Regions from separate parts of the Lysinibacillus capsici genome, predicted to be linked through region 2. Evidence: riboswitches for the same ligand, from Rfam matches in the RefSeq annotation. Region 2 holds a riboswitch; each other region holds the start of a gene.
The links. Region 2 has a riboswitch for cobalamin ahead of cobT (nicotinate-nucleotide--dimethylbenzimidazole phosphoribosyltransferase). Riboswitches for the same ligand answer to the same signal wherever they lie in the genome.
Positions count from the first base shown of each region.

Region 1 (4,959 bases), 980 kb from region 2:
ACCGATTTTGACAAGGATGCCCCGTTTGAGGGAGAGGTTTTTAAAATTCGTCATGATGGTCACCAACGTTTAACCTTTATGAAGGCGGTCAAGGGTTCATTGCATGTGCGGGATGAATTTTCATTTGGCGAAGTAACAGAAAAAGTAACCGAAATTCGCCTTTATAACGGCAGTCGCTATGAGACCGTTCAACAGATAGAGGCAGGAGAAATTTTCGCTGTCAAAGGACTGAGCCAGGCAAACATTGGGGATCGAATCGGTACAACGATGCTATCCCAGCCCTATGAGCTTGTCCCAACCTTACAGGCAAAGGTTCAATATGAGGGCGATCAGCATATCAAGGAAGTGCTCCAGTTTTTCCGTTTACTCGAAGCTGAAGAGCCGTCCTTGCGTGTGGTCTGGCAGGAAAAATTTCAGGAAATCCATGTGCATATTATGGGTGTCATTCAATTGGAGGTCCTGACAGAGGTATTCATGACGCGTTTTTCAATAGCTGTCTCCTTTGGTGAGCCGCAAATTTTATATATGGAAACCATTGCGACCCCCGTAACAGGCTATGGTCATTTCGAGCCCCTCAAGCATTATGCCGAAGTTCATTTATTAATGGAGCCAAATCCACGTGGAACAGGTAATACCTTCAGCAATGCCTGTCATGCCGATCATTTATCTGTAGGCAATCAGCGCCTTGTTGAAAAGCACCTGTTTGAGCGTGATCATCATGGGCTACTGACAGGCTTCCCTGTAACAGATATTCATTTTACACTTCTAACAGGTCGCGGGCATAATGAGCATACATCGGGGGGAGATTTCCGTGAAGCCAGTTTCCGTGCCCTACGTCAGGGGCTGGAGCAGGCACAAAATGTTCTACTTGAACCCTATTATCGCTTTAAAATGAAGGCTTCAAACGACTTTATCGGTCGTATGATGACTGATATTCAGCAAGCAGCAGGCATATTCGATGACCCGATTTTATCCGAAACGAATGTTATCCTAACAGGTCGTGCGCCTGTTGCCACTTTAATGAGCTACAGTACAACCTTTGCCGCCTATACAAATGGGAAAGGTGCACTCACACTCCAATTTGATGGCTATGATGTGTGCCATAATACAGAGGATGTGATTGCACAGATTGGCTACGATAAAAATGCAGACCCTGAGTATAGCTCCTCTAGTATCTTTTGTGCAAAGGGCAAAGGGTATACGGTTCCATGGCAAGAAGCACAGGCAGCCATGCATTGCCTGTAGGATGGGGTGATTTTGTTCGCGTGAAGGCATTACTTGCTTTCGCGGGTATTCGTCGCACTAGCGCGGGTATTTCACTTGCTTCCGCGGGTATTTTTCCTGCTTTCGCGGATATTCATAGCGCAAGATCAAAACAAGCCCTCCGAATAATGGAGGGCTTGTTTTTATAGTGCACCTACAGCCTTCTTTGTTGGTTTGTCCATCAAATAAGCGGGTTCAACTATCACGTAGTCATGCTTGTTTGTAAAATCAATTAGTACCTTACCTGGCTGACTTTTTAAAAGTTGTAGATGATTAATTAATTGCAGTAAAAGCTCGTGACCGTTGCCACGTGGATGCCAGTTGAAATGATAATCATTTAACGCTTGCACTGCTTCAATAAACTGGGCATATTCCTGCTGTACAAATGCGATGAGTTTGTCATGGTGAGGCGCTAAATCGTGTAAATACGTTTCGTAAAAGCGCATAACAATCGAGCATAATAAGTCATTGACACGAGCGGCACTTAAAACAGGCTTTGGCTCCAATGAGAGACGGTCAAGGTTGGGCTTTGCGCGTGTAGAATCAATGCGCGTAATTAAGTGATACGCTTCTCCATTGACCTCATAGACAATCGGATTGGTCGGCATGTACATCATAAAACTATTCGTCTTTGTTTTCAGTTCATCTGCTATGGCTGCTTTCGCTAAAAGATGACCGTCCACATCCCCATATTGTATCCAAATAATTTCTTTATTATATAAAATTTGCTCAAAGAAGCGATCATTGCGAATCAGCTTCGTTGCTAATAATTGATCGATCAGAGACTCGACCACCATTCTTGTTTTCGCTTTCTTGGCAACTTCTGTGCGTGGTTGCTTACAAATGTTCAGATCTTCAAAAGGCGTTTCCAACATTGTCGTTACATGAATATTTGTCATACGTGCTTCCCCTTTGCGTACATATTTTCAAAACAAAAAGGACTCCCTACTTTTGAGGAAATCCTTCATTTTATCTTCTTTCATCACACAATGCCAAACAAACCCTAAGTATATGTGAATGAGTTCGATTGTGAACCCTTTCATTTACTATGGGCGTTTGACGTACTGTGACGAACAGAGCATTCTGTTTTGTCAATATGCCACCTCCTATTCCTCGTAGGTTTATGGTGTGTACTCGTAACAGGCAGGTATCCTGACTCATGATCATCGCTTCTTTTCTCCTTCCCGTCCAAAGACAGTGGATACTGAAAAGTCGCTCACATTTACAGTTGCGGGACAGTGTCGGATTCACACCGACTTCCCTTTTAAGCGTTATCAAGAGATAAACGCACCTATTATTTATTAATATTAAATTGTAATTTAACACACTAATACATGTAGAGTAGATATTCTTTTTGTATTTCTGGTTTAAATTGTAATATGTATTCTAGTATTTGTCAAAAGACAAAAAAAGGGCTATCCCAAATTAATGAGATAACCCTATTAATTATACTAATTTACGCAAACCTGACCTCCATAATTGGTCGGTGAGGTCAATTTGCAAGGTTATCATTTGGACAAACTGTAAGGCAAAAATTAACCCTTGTGGGAATCTGCGTACTCGATTTGAGTACGGAGTTTATCTATGCGATTGTTTAGGTTTGAATGAAATATTGTGTCCATCAGATTTTAAGGATATATACACTGGATAGATTGGATGAGAAAAATAAAGGCTGTATTCTCAAAGATTGTTTTTTATTTAGTATATCGAAATTTAACTAAAGCACTCAATTAGTCTAAGTATAATTCTTCACAAAGTTCGTTCCTTCCATCCATCAAGAATTAAAGGTAATATAACTCATCAAAATTATGAAGAAAAGTAACGTTTCAAGATTAACTAGAAAATTATTGGCTTTTACCTTTGAAAATAACTTGACTCGCTTTACTAAACTTGTATCCAGTACTATAAATAAATAATAAAAAATTAGTAAACTGGATAAAAACATAATACTTGCCATTAATATTTCTCCACCATTCCAGAAAGTAATTCCTAAAAATAATGCCCAAATACTTTTGAAAACATTTGCCAATCCTTCGAAAGGATTAGATAATGTTGCCATCATATACTCTCCTTGTTTATCTGTAATTGATTTATTACCATTATGTTTTACTATATATGTAATATGACCTGTTTGAAGTGTCATAGTAATCACTAGCAAAATTAAATAAACTAAGCCAAATATTGTCCCCACTTGTAGAAGTTCCGAATTTAATAATTGATACAAAGTCAATGGTAAAGGAAACCACATTGCATACATCAAAGCCATTAAGTTATGTATCAAAGCAAACTCGTTATTTTTAACCAACTTTTGAAATGTAAAAACAATAATTAAAAAAATCACTATTCCTATCCAACCCAAAATTATTGTAGAAATTAACATAAGTTCCCCCTAGACTTAGTTGATTTTTAATGTTTTTGTTAACTTGTTTCTTTACTTTAATACTTAAAAATAAGATATACCAATTTTAAATAAATTTTACATTTAAAACGAACAAAAATCCATTTTGCTTGTTCTACTAAACTGCGACGTTAGCTCAATAACAACAACCTTTACGAAAACAACCAAAATAAAATGGACTACTCAATTAAGAGCAGTCCTAGTTTATTCTTATTTATTTATTCTTTTAACTTCTTCGTATAGGTCATGTTTAAACTTAGCATCTTTCATATCTCGCTTATATTGCTCCCAATCATCTACCTCTTGTTTATTACCATGATTGCGGTAACACATTTCCTCGTCATACAGCAGCCCATCTCGGGATAATTCCTTACAATTAGTCACTTGGATATACTGTTTTGCTGTAAAGTAACCTACAAAGATAAAACCGATTAGACAAACAATAATAGTTACTTTCATTTGATTAGATACTTTCAGTTTCTCCACACCTTTCTCTATAATATATTATATATGGAAACATAATCCTATAATAGAAGAAAATAACCATATTTAATCACCTGATAAGTAGAGTACACATTCTACTATTTTTCACGAGATTGCATTTCGCAATTGAGAAAGAGTCTATACATTGTATATATACTTTTCTCCACCTGAGTGTGAGATGTTTCAATTCCTACTCAGTCAAACAATTGATAAGCAAAAGCCCGTAGTCTTACAGGCATCAGAGGATGGAAAGAATATATATAAACGCTTCGGGTTTAAAGAAGTCGGAGAAATGATTGTCTTTGAATAAGAATTCGGCAAGGCGCTCTTATTTACGCTTATCAGTATTTTCGAGCCTACCGTAATCATGAAGCCGACTTAAAATCCTTTACACCGTCCGCTTCTGGCACGACAAAAAAGCCTCGCATTATTGCGGGCTTTTGGTTGTGCACATGGACTATTAGCACCTTCATTACGTCCCTAACACATACTGTGCTAAGACGCTTTGTACCTTATAAATATTTGTCGCCTTATTGAAGTTTTTTTGAATCGGTAATGAACTGCCAGACACCCATATTTTGAGCTCTGCATCTAAATCAAATGTTCCAGCTGTTTCTACTGAAAAATGAACGATATTTTTATAGGGAATGGAATGATACTCTGTTTTCTTGCCAGTCACTCCTTGCTTATCAATGAGGATCAATCGTTTATTGGTAAAAATAAATGTGTCTCTAATAATTTTATAGGCGTTCTTGACTTTCTCGTTTGGAATTAATAAATTATGGACCTCCTCCTGTAGTTTTTCTAAATTCACC
Region 1 is NZ_CP084108.1:2,294,588-2,299,546, reverse strand. Features, by position in the region: gene LCP48_RS11260 (elongation factor G) at 1-1,245, shown strand, start outside; gene LCP48_RS11255 (hypothetical protein) at 1,407-2,162, opposite strand; cobalamin riboswitch at 2,389-2,573, opposite strand; gene LCP48_RS11250 (hypothetical protein) at 3,038-3,643, opposite strand; gene LCP48_RS11245 (hypothetical protein) at 3,872-4,147, opposite strand; partial or broken gene LCP48_RS11240 (acetyltransferase) at 4,320-4,454, shown strand; gene LCP48_RS11235 (PH domain-containing protein) at 4,617-4,959, opposite strand, start outside.
Region 1: linked by a shared signal. The riboswitch ahead of LCP48_RS11255 (hypothetical protein) and the one ahead of cobT (nicotinate-nucleotide--dimethylbenzimidazole phosphoribosyltransferase) in region 2 are both predicted to bind cobalamin.

Region 2 (4,959 bases):
ACAGGATTTTGCTTTTTAGCAAATATTTTTTTAATCTTCGCCATATTCATACCCTGTTCTAAGTAATCTTTAACCTCAAGCAATGTGTCGACGTCATTTAGTGAAAACATACGTCGATTGCCTTCTGTTCGGTGCGGCTCAATTAAATGGTGTTCTTCATAATAACGAATTTGTCTTGCCGAAAGCTCTGTTAATTGCATCACGATACTCATCGATAATAACGGCATAGTTCGTCTAATTTCACGACTCATTTAAGTCCTCCTCCAATACCCGCTTATCATATAATGAAATTTTTTTACTGTCAACCAACCATGTAAGGTTATCTAACATGGTTGGCACTATTTTTTTCAATTCGATTAAAAATTGTAAAAAACTATTCATATTTAGGCTTTATCTATTGTCTTGTTATGCTTTTTGAATGGCTTGAACCGCACTGCAAATAGCAAATTTAACGTGTTCATATGTTAGTCCCCCCTGGATAAATGCTGTATATGGAGGTCGTATTGGGCCATCCGCTGTTAGCTCAATGCTGGACCCCTGAATAAATGTTCCAGCTGCCATAATGACATCATCTTCATAGCCTGGCATATAGGCTGGTTCAGGAGCATAATGGGCATTTATCGGTGAGTTCGCTTGTATTTCACGACAAAAATCAATCATTTGCTGAGCCGTTTGGAACGATACTGATTGAATTAAATCTGTACGCTTCGCGTGATAGCTCGGAGAAGTGCTCATGCCGATTTCCTCAAGCATTGCAGCTGTAAATATTGCCCCTTTTAGTGCTTGCGATACAACATGTGGTGCTAGGAAAAACCCTTGATAAAAATCACCTAGTGTATTTAATGTGGCCCCCGCTTCTGCTCCAATACCTGGAGATGTCATACGATAGGCACATTTCTCCACTAAATCTGCTCGGCCAGCAATATAGCCACCAATTTTAGCCAAGCCTCCACCTGGATTTTTAATGAGCGAGCCTGCCATTAAGTCAGCCCCAACCTCTGTAGGTTCCTGGGCCTCTACAAACTCGCCATAGCAGTTATCTACAAAAATAATAGCTTTCGGAGCTAATTTACGTACCTTTACACACATTTCTGCAATTTCTTCAATTGTAAAGGATGGACGTGTGGCATAGCCTTTTGAACGCTGAATCGCAATCATTTTGGTTTGTGCTGTAATGGCCTCTTCTACACCTGCCCAATCAATAACCTGATTATCTAGTAAATCCACATGTCGATAACCGATTTTATAATCTTTCAGTGAACCTGTATCTTTATCACCACCATCGACAATGGATTGCAATGTATCATATGGCTGACCAGAAATATAAAGCAGCTCATCACCAGGACGCAAAACACCGAATAGACTAAGCGTGATTGCATGTGTGCCTGAAATAATTTGTGGTCGGACTATGGCTGCCTCTGCACCAAATACCTCCGCATAAACACGCTCTAGATTATCGCGCCCCTCATCATCATAGCCATAGCCGTTTGATGGGTGTAAATGATAATCACTTACTTGATGCTTTCTGAAAGCTGCTAGCACCTTCTGCTGATTGTAGAACGCCATTTCTTCTACATTGGCATGATAAGACCGAACTTGCTCCTCTACTTTTGCCACTAACGATAGCGTTTCTGTTGATAAATTTGATGTAAACGTCATTCTTTCTTCTCCATTTCACAATGTCTCGCATTTCAATCAGTAAGATTTATTGACTATCTAAATTGACTTCAATCACTCTAGAATTCCCTAACCAACTACTGGTATATGAACGCATTTGACGAATGTTTTTCTTTATTTTAATCACATTTTATCAATTTGTATGTGCACCTGTAAAACTTGCCTATTGTTTCTAAGAGGATTTTACGCTAAGCTAATGTGCGGACTCAATTCAAGAAGCGTATTTAATGACCGATTTTGGCTATTAAATTCATAGATTCTGTTACGTAAAACGTCTTTTAACTTTTAAAAAGTTTATTTATTGATAGAAGGGGTGAACGGGATGGCTTGGGAGGTTTTTAGTATCATAGGAACAATTGCCTTTGCTATTTCTGGGGCAATTATTGCCATGGAAGAAGAATACGATTTATTCGGTGTATATATACTTGGTATTGTGACTGCTTTTGGTGGAGGAGCTATTCGAAATTTACTCATTGGACTACCTGTCACAACACTTTGGGGACAGGATATGATGTTTCAAATAGCGCTTGCTGCGATTACGATATTCTTTATTTTTCCACATCATCTGATTCAACATTGGCATCGTTGGGGTAACTTCACAGATGCGATTGGCTTATCAGCATTTGCTATTCAAGGCGCACTCTATGCTGTCAAGCTTGATATGCCAGTGAGCGCAGTCATTGTAGCTGCTGTTTTGACAGGTTCAGGTGGTGGTATTGTACGAGATTTATTAGCTAGAAGAAAACCATTAGTTCTCCGTGATGAAGTTTATGGCGTTTGGGCAGCTCTTGCTGGACTGTTAATCGGCTTCGAGGTTTTTACAGGGGACATTTTCCTTTATATTTTATTCGCAGTGATTACAGCTTTACGTATTCTTTCCTATATGATGAAGTGGCGCTTGCCATTACGTAAATTAAATCGAGCATAAACACCATTCAGCCAATGACCAAAAATTAAGTCATTGGCTGTTTTATTGTTTTAGCTAATGTTTCATTCCTTATATGATTAAAAAAAGACATTTAACTTACCTTTTTAACAACTGCATGGATTCTTCTAAAGTCACCATGTTTTTCATCATCGAGCAAGCTGCATCTAAAATAGGAAAGGCTAAGGCTGCTCCAGAACCTTCGCCTAAACGCATATTCATATGCAACATCGGTTCAATGCCTAGTAACGCAGCGGCAATTTTTGCCCCTGGCTCCTCTGAAGCATGGGAAGGAATAATATAATCAATTACTTTTGGTTCGAGCTTATAAGCAATGAGGGCAGCTATAGTCGAAATAAATCCATCAATGACAACGGGTTTACGATGGGCAGCAGCGCCAAGAATAATACCTGTCATCGCCCCTATCTCTAATCCTCCAACCTTAGCCAGAACATCAATAACATCATTTGGATTAGGCTTATTTAAGGTAATTGCTTTTTCAATAACTGCTGCTTTATAGGCAATGCCTCCTTGGCCTACTCCTGCACCAAACCCCGTTACTTCGATAGGGTCGTATCCCGTCAAAACTGCTAATATTGCAGCACTTGGTGTTGTATTGCCGATGCCCATTTCTCCAGTCCCAAGTACATCAGCACCTTTTATGATTTCCTCAGTGGCCACACGGATTCCTACTTCTATCGATTGAATGGCTTCTTGTTTGGACATAGCTGGACCTTGTGCCATGTTATCGGTACCATATTTAATTTTATGAATAAGGACTCCTGCATCAAGTGGAATATCTTCTTTTACCCCAACATCTACTGTGACCACCTTTGCATTGGTAATGCCCGCAATCGCACAAACGCCTGTACCACCCTTAGGAAAATTTAATGTTTGAAAGAGCGTAACATCTTGTGGATTCGTGGTTACACCTTCCTCGCAAACACCATGATCTGCAGCACAGACAATCATCACTTTTTTGTCGACTGTCGGATATAATTGTCCGGTTATACCAGAGAGCTGTACGGCAATTGATTCTAGTTTACCCAAGCTACCCGGGGGCTTACAAAGCGCATCAATCCGCTTTCTGGCTTGTTCCATACTTTTCATATCAACCCCTGGAATGTTTTGAATCGTGTCTTGTAATAATTGCATGATTATTTCTCCTCTCGTTCTCATTAAGACAAAATAAAAAGTCTGTAGTTTATTGTCATGACAAATAAACTACAGACTTTTCCATCATCTATATCTTCTAAAGCATGTAGGCAGGTCTCCTGGCTCAAGTTCAACACCTCATAGTACCTTCCCAGCAATTTGCTAGTGGCATACACTATGAAATTCCCTTATACAGTGGCGGGTCCGCTAAAGCTTTTCACTTTATTCCCTATTCTCCCTAATGGGCACCTATTGCTTTTATGTAATTATGATAAATCTACTTTACAACTTTTTTATTGTCAAGAGGAAAAATTTTTTTGAGTGTTAACTTAGTACAACCAGCTATTCAAACAATTTAGGAGCTTATCAAGAGCTTATAACAATAAAGGAATCCTTCACTTGGATTCCAAGTCTTCCTTAATTAGTGCTTTTTAGAATTCTCTATGCCTAAAACTCGGCTTGTTACAAAAACTATCGGCTACATCAATTGTCCTAACAAATAAATCACAAATTAACTCCATTTCCACCTTCCAAAACTTGTATTTTTCCAGTTCTCTAAGAAATGTTAAACATAAAATTGAAAAGCCCTTATAATCTGTTCAATGTAAACATAAATTATTTCTGAAACTTCAGTATTGAATTGATTGAAGATTGGGTAAGTATCAAAAGTAATAAAACGTTAAAAAGTTAGGGGAAGATATAATGAATGCAGAAGAATTAAGAAATGCTATTGCTGAAACCTGTGAAACACACGATAGCCTCTATGCCCAACTCGTAAAACCGATTAATCAGTTGTTAATCAATGTCGACGCTTCGATCAGTGAAGAGACAGCAAATAAAATACTGGAAAATTTAAAGTTATTTCATAGTGGTGATAAATACTTGACGGAATGTCATTTGGAGGAGAGCCAAAATTTCTTGAAAGATGGCATTGAGCTTCTCCAAAAGGGGGATTTGGCGAATGGAGCACTACAAATTTATGGAGCTGGTCTAAACTTTGCTAGTTATGCTTCAAAAGTGCAGGGACAAAAAAACGTTAATATCTACAAAAACTTTGAAGAAAATTTTAATTTTATCATGGACGCCCTGAAAAATAAACCATGAAAAAAGAAAGAGTATACACTCTTTCTTTTTCCATGGTTTATTTAAATTCTAATTCTCCATCATAAGCCAGCATGCCGCCTTCAAGGTTTGTTACATCA
Region 2 is NZ_CP084108.1:1,311,200-1,316,158, reverse strand. Features, by position in the region: gene LCP48_RS06160 (MerR family transcriptional regulator) at 1-251, opposite strand, end outside; gene LCP48_RS06155 (methionine gamma-lyase family protein) at 406-1,659, opposite strand; gene LCP48_RS06150 (trimeric intracellular cation channel family protein) at 2,000-2,605, shown strand; gene cobT (nicotinate-nucleotide--dimethylbenzimidazole phosphoribosyltransferase) at 2,702-3,757, opposite strand; cobalamin riboswitch at 3,850-4,025, opposite strand; gene LCP48_RS06140 (hypothetical protein) at 4,460-4,861, shown strand; gene LCP48_RS06135 (rhodanese-like domain-containing protein) at 4,899-4,959, opposite strand, start outside.

Region 3 (4,959 bases), 1.8 Mb from region 2:
TTCTACGAATGGAAAAGACGAGCTTGGGGATTTATCAAATGCTATCCAGCTTTTATCCAATGATTTAAATCATCTGAGGCAAGAGCGTAAGGAGTTTTTATCGAGTATTGCACATGAGCTTCGTACACCGCTAACTTTTATTAAAGGCTATACAGACATTCTTGCTAAACGAGATTTAACAGAGCAAGATCGTCAAAAGTATTTAGCTATTATAATAGAAGAAACAAATAGACTTTCTAGATTAATTAAAGATTTATTTGATTTAGCGAAAATGGATGAAAACTCATTTGTAATTGAAAAACATTACTTACATTTAGAGCCGTTTTTTACAAGCATTGAAGAAAAATTAAGTCCCGCTTTTCAAGATAAAGGTATCTATTTGGTTGTCCGTTGTGATAGTGGCTTAACACTATATGCAGATGAAGCAAGACTTGAGCAAATCCTGATTAATTTATTAAATAATGCATTAATCTATTGTGCGCCAGGAGATATGACTACAGTCACTGTAAAAAAAGACAGTGGAACTTTAAGCATCACCGTTGAAGACACAGGGAAAGGAATTCCAAAGAAGGATTTACCATATATTTTTGATCGGTTTTATCGAGTGGAAAAATCACGTAGTCGTGCTTTAGGTGGATCTGGACTTGGGCTTGCTATTGTCAAGGAGCTTGTACAAGCACATGGGGGAGAAATAAAGGTTAGAAGTGAAATCAATAAAGGGACTACTTTTGAATTATCATTTAAAGGAGTAGAAACGAATGAAAACGATTTTATGCATTGATGATGAACCAAGAATGTTAGATTTATTAACCCTTTATTTGGAACCACTATTTCTTTGTAGAGCAATGACTTCTATACAAGAGGCATTGGATTTTTTAGAAGAAGAACATGTGGATTTAGTTCTTTTGGATATTATGATGCCAGAGATGAATGGGTGGCAGGTTTGCCAGGAAATTAGGAAGTTTTGGGATGTTCCTATCATTATGCTTACTGCAAAAGGAGAACACGCTGATATTGTAAAAGGTTTAAACCTTGGTGCTGATGACTACATTTTAAAGCCTTTTGATGAGGAGGAGTTGTTAGCACGCATACATGCTGTATTAAGAAGAACGATATCTGAAGAAAAAGTGATTAACTTTGAAGGGCTTTGTTTAGATAGAGAGTCCTTTGAAGTATATTTTCAACATAAGGCAATCCCATTAACACCAAAGGAATTTGCCATGCTCGCCCTATTTTTAGATTATCAAAATAGAGCATTTTCTAGAGAACACCTTATACATGCCGTTTGGGGATATGATGTAACGATTGAAGATCGTACCATTGATTCACATGTACGTAATTTACGAGAAAAATTAAGAAAAAGTGGTTTTCCGGCGGATGATTACTTGCAAACCGTTTGGGGCATCGGCTATAAATGGCATAAGTCTGCGAATAGAAAGCGAATGGAACATAAAAGCTAGAAATAACCTCTACCTTCAATTCTGGTAGAGGTTATTTCTATTATTTTGGACTAAGCTCTTCTTCTGTTACCCATTTATGATTTGTTACAGCTTCACCACTTGTAGTGGAAGTATAATCAACCATATATACAGTTGTTTGCACAGCCTCGTCAATAAGGACAGTCGCATTTTCCATACCTTCCATATGTGTTGCGTCCGTTTTTACTTCTGTTCCAGGAGCCAGTGGTGCTTCTTGTGGGTCAATTAATTCTTCATGAATCACCCACTTATGCTTTTCTATTCGCTTTCCACCAGATGTAGGCTCATAGGAAATAACATAGGCAGTTGTATTATAGGCACCTACTATTGTTGCTTCTGCCCCTTTCATACCTTCCATATGTCCATCTGTAATAATGGCTGTGCTCCCTACAGGAAATTTCGGGTTTTCAGCTTTTTTTAACGTTACTGGTACATCGCCAGAACTTGAATGGTTCATTGTAGAATGATCCATTTTTTCAGCAGTTTCATTAGAAGTGGACGCTGGTTCTGTTTGATCCTCTGTACAAGCCGATAAACTAATTAAAGCGACTACTGATAATAGTCCGACTGACCATCTTTTATTGAATTTCATATGATATCCTCCTCACTATGTGCTCCTAATGTAGCAAATAAATGTGCAGAAACGATGGATATGACCCTATGAAAAACATTTCTTTAGTCTGGAACAATTAGGTGGGGAGATATGCTATTGAATGGGCAGGATCTTCAATGTTTTTTGTAATCTATGGGCGAAGATACCAGCAAAAATAGCTAAAATAATATCTTTTGGTAGTGGAGGAATCATCCAAAGCCAAGCGAGCTTATATGAAAAATTCTCTGGCGCACTTGCCCAAAGCTTATATGCAAAAAACATCCAATTTGTTCCTATCAAATAATTTATAGCCGTTGCTACCAAAGCAGCTACGATAAAACTTTTCTTTGTCCCGCTTCGTTCCACGATTAGCCCTGCAACAAATGCTGCTAATATAAATGTAATAATAAACCCAAAGGTAGGGCTTAAAATTTGGCCAATTCCACCACCGAAACGAGCAAAGACAGGAGCTCCTGCCAATCCTACGCACATATAAATTGTACAGGCGAGCGCACCTTTTCTACTACCAAGAATAAGCCCTGCTAAAATTGCAAAGAAGGTTTGAAGCGTAATGGGTACACCACCAACTACCATAAAGGGTGCAAAGGAAGTGATATTAGCACCCACCATCATTAGCGTTGAAAACAACCCAATGTAGGTAATGTCAATAGTTCTTAATTTATGGTGACTATGTTGAGTAACAGTTGCCATGAATTTCACCTCGTTTTATAAGTTATTACTGCTAGTGTAAAAAACGAATGCCGTTGTGTCAACCTTATTATTGTTTTCGGTTAACTCAAATGTTGAGTTAAATAGAAGTAGACTATCTATCTATAAAAATGTATGATAGAATCGTCACAATTTTATAACTTCAAATACTATTGGTGTGACATTTTTGAATGTCACTTAAAAGGGAAGTCGGTGGAAGTCCGACGCTGTCCCGCAACTGTAACGAGGAATCCTATAATATGATTTGCCACTGTTTAAGAATGGGAAGGTAATTATAGGATAGTGAATCGAAGCCAGGAGACCTGCCATTTAGTAATACCTGTAATGCCCACGAGGATGCAAGCAATTACGGACAATAGCTGGATATTTTTCTGACTTTGTTTAATCTAGGGTATTTCTATGCGCATTTTCGCATGAGATACCTTTTTTTATTGCTTCATTCATCAATATTCAGTAGGAGTTTAAAACAGATGAATAAAAAATTTATGTTATTTTCCTTCGTACTTTTTATGGTATTAATTGTTTCAATGACCTTTGCTGTAATGGTTGGCTCAGTTTCAGTTACACCGTTATATGTATGGAAAGTTATTCTTTCTAAGATTCCTTTTATACAAAATTCAATCGAGCAAGATTGGAGTCGCTCTCAGGAAATCATCATCTGGCAAATAAGAGCACCTCGTGTTTTGCTAGCTGCTATAGTAGGAGCGGGGTTAGCCATTGCAGGGGCAGCCATTCAGGCACTTGTACGTAATTCTATTGCAGACCCGTATATTCTAGGGATTTCTTCAGGTGCAGCTGTCGGAGCTACTTCTGTGATTATTTTAGGAGCCTTTTCATTTTTAGGTATTTACGCTCTTTCGGTATCCGCATTCCTAGGTTCATTACTTGCGATTACACTTGTTTTTTTCTTGTCACGTGTTGGGGGACGTGTCTCTATTTTCCGCTTGCTATTGGCAGGCATGGCTGTGTCCTTTATCTTAACGGCTATCTCTAATTTTATTTTAATGATGTCAAAGCAAGAAGGGGCCTTAAAGGCTGTTATGTTTTGGATGCTAGGTAGTTTAGCTGGGGCCAAATGGAATAATATTGTGATTCCAGGCTTCGTATTCTTGGTTGTATTTGGGCTACTCTGGCTACACTATCGCAATTTAAATTTATTATTACTAGGAGAAGAGGCGGCAGTGACATTAGGCGTTAATCTTCAGCAATTCCGTATTCAGTTAATACTATTAGTATCTCTATTAACTGGTGTGCTTGTCGCAGTTAGTGGTTCTATAGGATTTGTGGGATTGATTATTCCCCATATTGTGCGTTTAATTGTGGGCTCAAACTATAAATACGTCATACCTATTAGTGCTTTAATAGGTGGAATATTCTTAGTGTGGGCAGATGCCTTTGCTCGAATCATTATTTCTCCTCAGGAAATGCCAATTGGTATTATTACAGCTTTTTGCGGGGGACCATTTTTCATTTGGCTTCTCCGTCGTAACAACTATTCTTTCGGTGAAGGAGATTAACGTCCATGACATTAGAAGCGAAACGAGTATCATTCTCCATTTACGATCAGCGTATACTACATGATGTAAGCATTCAAATAAAAGAAAAGCAATTTGTTGGATTAATTGGTCCTAATGGGAGCGGAAAATCAACATTGTTAAAAAATATGTATCGTCTCCTAAAACCTGAAAGCGGAACGGTAGTATTAAATGAGCAAGATATATTAAAGCAATCAAGTAAATCAATTGCGAAAAATTTGGCTGTTGTAAGCCAAGAGACACCCGTATTATTTGATTTCACTGTGCATGATTTAGTCAGTATGGGAAGAACACCACATAAAAAGCTGTTAGAGCTTGATCAAGAGAAAGATTTTCAAATTGTTAAAGAGGCTCTTAGCCAAACGGGCATATCGCATTTAGAGAAACGAAGCTTTAGTTCGCTTTCTGGTGGCGAGAAAAAGCGTGTCATGGTTGCAAGGGCACTCGCTCAACAAGCACAGGTATTAATATTGGATGAGCCGACGAATCATTTAGATATTCAACATCAACTTCAACTTATGGATTTAATTCAGACCTTGCATTTAACCGTAGTAGCAGCTTTACATGATTTAAATATCGCTGCTATGTATTGCGATCAAATTTACGTTTTACAGCAAGGGCGAAT
Region 3 is NZ_CP084108.1:4,160,101-4,165,059, reverse strand. Features, by position in the region: gene LCP48_RS20625 (HAMP domain-containing sensor histidine kinase) at 1-781, shown strand, start outside; gene LCP48_RS20620 (response regulator transcription factor) at 759-1,460, shown strand; gene LCP48_RS20615 (YdhK family protein) at 1,501-2,070, opposite strand; gene LCP48_RS20610 (biotin transporter BioY) at 2,185-2,781, opposite strand; cobalamin riboswitch at 2,936-3,123, shown strand; gene LCP48_RS20605 (FecCD family ABC transporter permease) at 3,270-4,316, shown strand; gene LCP48_RS20600 (heme ABC transporter ATP-binding protein) at 4,322-4,959, shown strand, end outside.
Region 3: linked by a shared signal. The riboswitch ahead of LCP48_RS20605 (FecCD family ABC transporter permease) and the one ahead of cobT (nicotinate-nucleotide--dimethylbenzimidazole phosphoribosyltransferase) in region 2 are both predicted to bind cobalamin.